Regions from separate parts of the Bradyrhizobium sp. IC4060 genome, predicted to be linked through region 2. Evidence: predicted binding sites of a transcription regulator. Region 2 holds the regulator's gene; the other holds the start of a gene.
The links. The regulator LexA, encoded in region 2, represses DNA repair genes until DNA is damaged. The targets are predictions, from matches to a motif close to TGTTCNNNNTGTGTTCNG.
Positions count from the first base shown of each region.

Region 1: a site for LexA is predicted at 2,150-2,167, ahead of rmuC (DNA recombination protein RmuC). Genes of this name have one in related genera too.

Region 1 is NZ_JADYVJ010000009.1:213,908-217,323, forward strand. Features, by position in the region: gene truA (tRNA pseudouridine(38-40) synthase TruA) at 1-302, opposite strand, end outside; gene fmt (methionyl-tRNA formyltransferase) at 441-1,364, opposite strand; gene def (peptide deformylase) at 1,501-2,028, opposite strand; gene rmuC (DNA recombination protein RmuC) at 2,198-3,397, shown strand.
Region 2 is NZ_JADYVJ010000006.1:97,388-100,803, reverse strand. Features, by position in the region: gene I6F16_RS21010 (hypothetical protein) at 31-468, opposite strand; gene lexA (transcriptional repressor LexA) at 854-1,555, opposite strand; gene glp (gephyrin-like molybdotransferase Glp) at 1,732-2,940, opposite strand; gene I6F16_RS20995 (hypothetical protein) at 3,160-3,363, opposite strand.

The sequences.
Region 1 (3,416 bases), on a different contig from region 2:
TCGAAATCGTCGGGCACGATCTCGGCCTCGAGCACCGCGATCGGATGCGGGCGCAGATGCGCGTTGAGCCCGTCGCGAAAACGGCCCGGCGGAAACTGCTTGTCGACGTCGACATGGGCGACCTGGCCGCGCGCATGCACGCCGGCATCGGTGCGGCCGGCACCGTGCACGCGCAGATCCGAACCAGTCATCGCCTTCACCGCGGCTTGCAGCGCGCCCTGCACCGATGGCAGCGTGTCCTGCACCTGCCAGCCGAAGAATGGCGCGCCGTCATATTCGATGGTGAGCTTGTAGCGGGGCATCGTGTCCAGTTTCGTCGTCATTGCCCGCCTTGTGCGCTGTTGCGCACTGGGGCGGGCAACCCAGTACTCCGCAGCTTATCCGATTGACCGAGAAGCCTCGGCGTACTGGATACCCCGCCTTCGCGGGGTATGACAGTGTCAGGTGAATTTGGATCCCGCCTTTAACGGCACGCCGCGCAGGAAGTCCGCGGCCCGCATGCGGGCCTTGCCCTCGCGCTGCAGCTCGATGATGCGGATGGCGCCGTCGCCGCAGGCGACGGTAAGCTGATCGTCGAGCATTTCGCCAGGCGCGCCGGAGCCTTGCGCCAACTCGCAACGCAGGATTTTTACGCGCGCATCCCCCAGCTCAGCCCAGGCACCGGGAAACGGCGACAAGCCGTGGATGTGGCGCAGCACCGCGCGCGCCGGCTTGCTCCAATCGATCCGCGCCTCGGCCTTCTCGATCTTGGCGGCATAGGTGACCCCGTCCTCGCTCTGCGCCTTGAGCTGGAGCCCGCCGCGTTCGAGCGCGGCCATCGCGCGCACCATCAGGTCGGCGCCAAGGCGGGACAGACGATCGTGCAGGTCGAGCGCGGTCATGTTGTCGGTGATCGTGATGCGCTCGGCCATGGCGACGTCGCCGGTATCTAAGCCGACATCCATCTTCATCACCATCACGCCGCTCTCGGCATCGCCGGCCATGATGGCGCGGTTGATCGGCGCGGCGCCGCGCCAGCGCGGCAACAGCGAGGCATGCAGATTGTAGCAGCCGAGTTTTGGCGCATCGAGGATCGCCTGTGGCAGGATCATGCCATAGGCGACGACGACGGCCGCGTCCGCATCGAAGGCGCGGAACTCCGCCAGCGCCTGCTCGGTCTTCAGCGTCTTCGGCGTCAGCACGGGAATGCCGAGCTTTCGCGCGGCCTCCTCGACCGGGGTCGGCTGCAATTGCAGGCCGCGCCGGCCGCCCGGCTTCGGCGCGCGGGTGTAGGCGGCCGCGATCTCGTGCCCATGCGCGACCAGCTCGAGCAGCGTCGGCACGGAGAAATCGGGCGTGCCCATGAAGATGAGGCGGAGGGGCATTTGACGAGACAATCCTTGAAACGAGCAAGGTACTCGTCATGGCCGGGCTTGTCCCGGCCATCCACGTTCGTCCTGCTCGCGGCGGCAAAGAACGTGGATGCCCGGGACAAGCCCGGGCATGACGGCGGAGGAATTATCACTCCGCCGCGCGCTTGGCGGCTTTCTCGAACTTCTTCATGACGCGGTCGCGCTTGAGCTTGGACAGATAGTCGACGAACAGCACGCCGTTGAGATGGTCGATCTCGTGCTGGATGCAGGTGGCGTAGAGGCCTTCGGCATCCTCCTCGTGCACCTTGCCGTCGAGATCGGTGAAGCGCACGCGCACCTTCGCGGGACGCTCGACCTCCTCGTAATATTCCGGGATCGACAGGCAGCCTTCCTCGTAGACCGACAGTTCCTCGGACGAGGCGATGATTTCAGGATTGATGAAGACGCGCGGCACGTGCTTGGTCTCGCCGCTCTCGTCACGCTTGGCGAGATCCATGGTGATGAGACGCAAGGGTTGCGCGACCTGGATCGCCGCCAGCCCGATGCCGGGCGCGTCGTACATGGTCTCGAACATGTCGTCGGCAAGCTTGCGGATCTCCGCCGTGACCTTCTCGATCGGCTTGGAGACCAGGCGCAGCTGCTTGTCGGGCAGGATGATGATTTCTCTGAGGGCCATGGCCGCGATTTAAGCCGCGCGCCGGATGCGGTCAATGCGGCCCGGAACCCCTTAACCCCTCGCTAACCATAAAACTTCACCTTTCATTAACCATGAAAATTAGGGGCCGGTTAACCCAGAATGTTCCCTCTTCGTTCGCGAGAGCGCGGCGAATCGGCTACAAGGCGGCATGAACGAGATCATTGTCATGCTGGGCGACTGGCCGGTGCGCATCGTCGATGCGCTGATCGGCTTCGGTGCGCTCGTCCTCATCCTGCTGGTTGTGATTGCGGTTGTGATCGCGCGCTCGGGGCGGCGTGGCGCGGAACTCGCCATGGCGAACGCGATCCGGGCCGACGAGCTCGAGGAGCGGCTCGCCCAGGTGCTGCACGCCCAGAGCGAGGCCTCGGGGCGGGTCGACGCCATGACCCAGGCGCTGGCGGGACGCCAGGCCGAGATGGCGCGCGCGGTCAACGAGCGGCTTGATTCGGTGACGCATCGAGTCGGCCAGTCCATGGAACATTCGACCCGCAACACCATGGAGAGCCTGCGCGCGCTGCATGAACGGCTCGGCATCATCGACAACGCGCACAAGAACCTCACCGACCTCACCACGCAGGTGACCACTCTGCGCGACGTACTCGCCAACAAGCAGTCGCGCGGCGCCTTCGGCCAGGCGCGGATGGAGGCGATCGTCCAGGACGGTCTGCCCAAAGGCTCCTACGAGTTCCAGTTCACGCTCTCGACCGGAAAACGACCGGACTGCGTCGTGTTCCTGCCCGACCAGCGCCCGCTCTGCATCGACGCGAAGTTTCCGCTGGAGGCGATGACGGCGCTGCACGACGCCCGCACCGACGAGGAGCGGCGCGTTGCCACGCAGCGGCTGCGCGGCGACGTGATGAAGCATGTCAGTGACATCGCCGAAAAATACCTCGTCACCGGCGAGACCCAGGAGATGGCGCTGATGTTCGTGCCGTCGGAATCGGTCTACGCCGAGATCCATGACGGCTTCGACGACGTGATCCAGAAGGCCTATCGCGCCCGCGTCGTGCTGGTATCGCCGTCGCTGCTGATGCTCGCGATCCAGGTGATGCAGCAGATCATGAAAGATGCGCGCATGCGCGACGCCGCCGACCAGATCCGCACCGAAGTGATCAAGCTCGGCGACGATCTGGGGCGCCTGCGCGACCGCGTGCTCAAGCTGCAAAAGCATTTTGCCGACGTGAACGAGGACGTCCGCCAGGTGCTGATCTCCGCCGACAAGATCGAAAAGCGCGCAGGGCGCATCGAGGAACTCGATTTCAGCAAGAGCGATGCGCCGGAGGCGCCGCGCCTGGTGGCGACGGGAGCGGCAGAGCTGTTTCCGCGCAAGCTCCAGGCGGGGGAGTGAGACTAGGGCACACTGTCGT
Region 2 (3,416 bases):
TCCGGGCCTCGCCCCGTCGGGCGCAGGGCGTCAGCCGATCGGCAAGCGCGTGATCGTGGGCGGCCGCGTCTCGGCGACGATCTGCGGCTTGTGCTCGCGCTCGGGCACCGGCTGCGTCACCGGCAATTGCAGCACGGTCGCACGCTGGCCTTCGACGAGCTGCGTCACCAGCACGTATTTGCCGTCGGGGAATTCGATCGCGTCATGATGGCGATCGGGAATGTGCGGGTCGATCTTGCCGAACTTGCCGACGCGAGAGTTCACGGTGCGCGTCCAGATCCAGCGGTTGTCGTAGCGGACGTTGTCGGCGAAAGCGAGCTCCGTTCCCGGGAGCAGACAGACCGCGACGGAAGGATCGGCTTCGGAAGCGAAGCCGCGCGTCGAGGTGCCGCGGAAGGTTGTCGTGACGATCGTCTCGCCGACTTCGGCGGGGCGCGTCGCGACGGCATGCAGGCTGTAGTCACACATCGGGTGCTCCTCATGCTGGGATAGCGACCCGCGTCTCTTTCGAGGCGCAGGCCTCTATCAGAGTGGAAGCATACAACGCTCTGCTCGGTTATGGGCAAATCTGCGGCTCGCGTCTGCAGCACGCGATCACATTATCTTTCCCGGATTCGATAGGAACAAACCTCGCGTCCTTGCATTCGGCCCAGCGCTATCACCGCTGCCGGCACAACTCTACGGGCGAAGCAGAAACGGCTGCGTACCTGCACGGGCGATGTCGCGCGCGAAGAGAGACCGGACTGTCAGCGCAGAACCTGAGAAACCGTCCGGCCGGAGCGGACAAACCTCCGCTCCAATCCTGGATCGACGATACCGATCGAAGCGCGCGCGGCGCTGGATGCTTTCGGTATCAGTACTTCCGGTAAAGCCCGATCAGCTTGCCCTGGATCTTCACGCGGTTCGGCGGAAGAATGCGGACCTCGTAGGCGGCATTGGCGGGCTCGAGCGCGATCGAGGCGCCGCGGCGGCGGAAGCGCTTGAGCGTGGCCTCCTCGTCGTCGATCAATGCCACCACGATGTCGCCGGTATTTGCGGTCTCGTTGCGCTGGATCAGCGCCATGTCGCCGTCGAGGATGCCGGCCTCGACCATCGAATCGCCGCGCACTTCGAGCGCGTAGTGCTCGCCCGAGCCGAGCATGTCCGGCGGCACGCTGATGGTATGGCTGCGGGTCTGCAGCGCCTCGATCGGCGTGCCGGCGGCGATGCGGCCCATCACGGGCACCGCGACGGGGCGCTCGCCCTCGTCCGCGGGCGGGCTGGAGCTCGCGCGCACCTTGCCGAGATTGCCCTCGATCACGCTCGGGGTGAAGCCACGGCGATTGCCGGCGGCGGCCTGGAGCTCGGGCAGCTTGATCACCTCGATGGCACGGGCACGGTTGGGCAGGCGGCGAATGAAGCCGCGCTCCTCGAGCGCAGTGATCAGGCGATGGATGCCTGACTTCGAGCGCAGGTCGAGCGCATCCTTCATCTCGTCGAAGGACGGCGGCACGCCGCTTTCCTTCAGACGTTCGCTGATGAACCGCAGAAGCTCGTATTGTTTGCGCGTCAACATCTCGACCAAAGTCCCCCGGTTGATGTCGTTCGATTCCGACACGATGAAGCCGGCACTAAGCCGCTACATCCTCGAAACAAATCATGAACGGACACTATATGTTCGATATGTGTTCCGCAACTGCTTAATTTATGGTGAACGCGGCCAAGCTCGCGGAATGCGTGTGGCTGGGCGGCTCAGACGGGCAGCCGGAGCACCTCGCAAGGCGTGCCGGCCTCGGCCTTCGGCGCGAACGGTGCGCGCACCAGAAGTACCTGTGCCGCAGCGAGATTCGCAAGAAGGGAGGAGTCCTGATGGCTGACCGGAAGGGCGACGCGCGTGCCGTCGTCGCGCTCCTCCAGCCGCGCACGCAGATAGTCCTCGCGCTGGTCGTTGGCGGCGAGATCGCGGCCCAGCACGGCGCGCTCGCGCCGATGATGAATCGCTAAACGGCCCGACAGGGCGCGAATCAAGGGGACCATGAACAGGAAGGCGCACACGTAGGACGACACGGGATTGCCGGGCAGGCCAATCACGCGCATCGCGCCTATCCGACCGTGCATCATCGGCTTGCCCGGCCGGATCGCGATCTTCCAGAACGCCATCGCGATGCCTTCGCCCTTGAGCGCCTGCTGGACCAGGTCGTGGTCGCCGACCGAGGCACCGCCGGTCGTGATCAGGATGTCGGCGCCGCTCTCGCGCGCGCGGCGGATGCCGGCGGACGTCGCCTCCAGTGTATCGGCGGCAATTCCGAGGTCGATGGTCTCGGCGCCCTCGCTGCGGGCGAGCGCATGCAGGGCATAGCCGTTGGAATAGACGATCTGGCCGCGACCAGGCGTGGTGCCCGGCATCACGAGCTCGTCGCCGGTGGCGAGAACGGCAACCCTCGGGCGGCGGATGACGGCGAGATGCGGATGATTCATTCCGGCGGCAAGGGCGAGATCGCGCTCGGTGAGGCGGATTCCCTTGCGCAGCAGCACGTCGCCTTCGCGGAAGTCGACGCCTGCAGGGCGGATGTGCCGGCCGAAAATGGCGGCTTCCTTGATCGTCACATGTTTGCCGTCGGCAGCCGTGTCCTCCTGGATCACGACGGCATCGGCGCCGTCGGGAACGACGCCGCCGGTGAAGATCCGCACGGCTTCGCCGGGGCCGACGCTTCCCGCGAACGGCCGGCCCGCCGCGACCTCGCCGACGACGGTCAACCTCGAATCGTTTGCCGCGTCGGCCGTGCGTACGGCATAGCCGTCCATCGCCGACATCGCCTCCGGCGGCTGCGTGCGCCGCGCCGCGACATCGCGGGCGAGCACACGATGGTAGGCCTCGTCGAGGCAAACCATCTGTTCAGCCAGCGGCTCGACGCCGGCCAGCACCGCGGCAAGCGCGTCAGAAACCGGCATCAGGGCCACGGGCGAACTCCTGCTGAGCACATCAGTCAATGGGCGGCGAGAGTTCTAGCCGAGTGCAGGCGTGAGGCAAAGCAGCACGCGGGATGATTTATCCTGCGTGATCGCGGGGTGGAAGAGGTCGGCTCAACTCCGCCGCGGCATGATGCGGAAGGCGAGACAGACCGGAACGAGGATTGCCATGGCAAGGACGAGAATGACGAGCGCCACGGCCAACATCGTTCAACGCCCCGTCGGATCGCCCGGACTGATGTCCGCGACGTCGGGCGGCTTGGGACCCTGATCCTTGTCCGGCAGCGGGTCCGCCTGGGATTTTAGGTCGGCGGCCTTGCTGATCAGCTTGGCGGAGAGGTCAGAATCCGAGGTGGTTCTGGCGAATTCGAGCAGGAGAGAGGCTTGCTTGGTGAGATAGGTCTTGCCCAGCACGTCGATCAGTCCAATGTAGAAGTCCCAACGGACTCATGAGTCCGAAGGGTGGT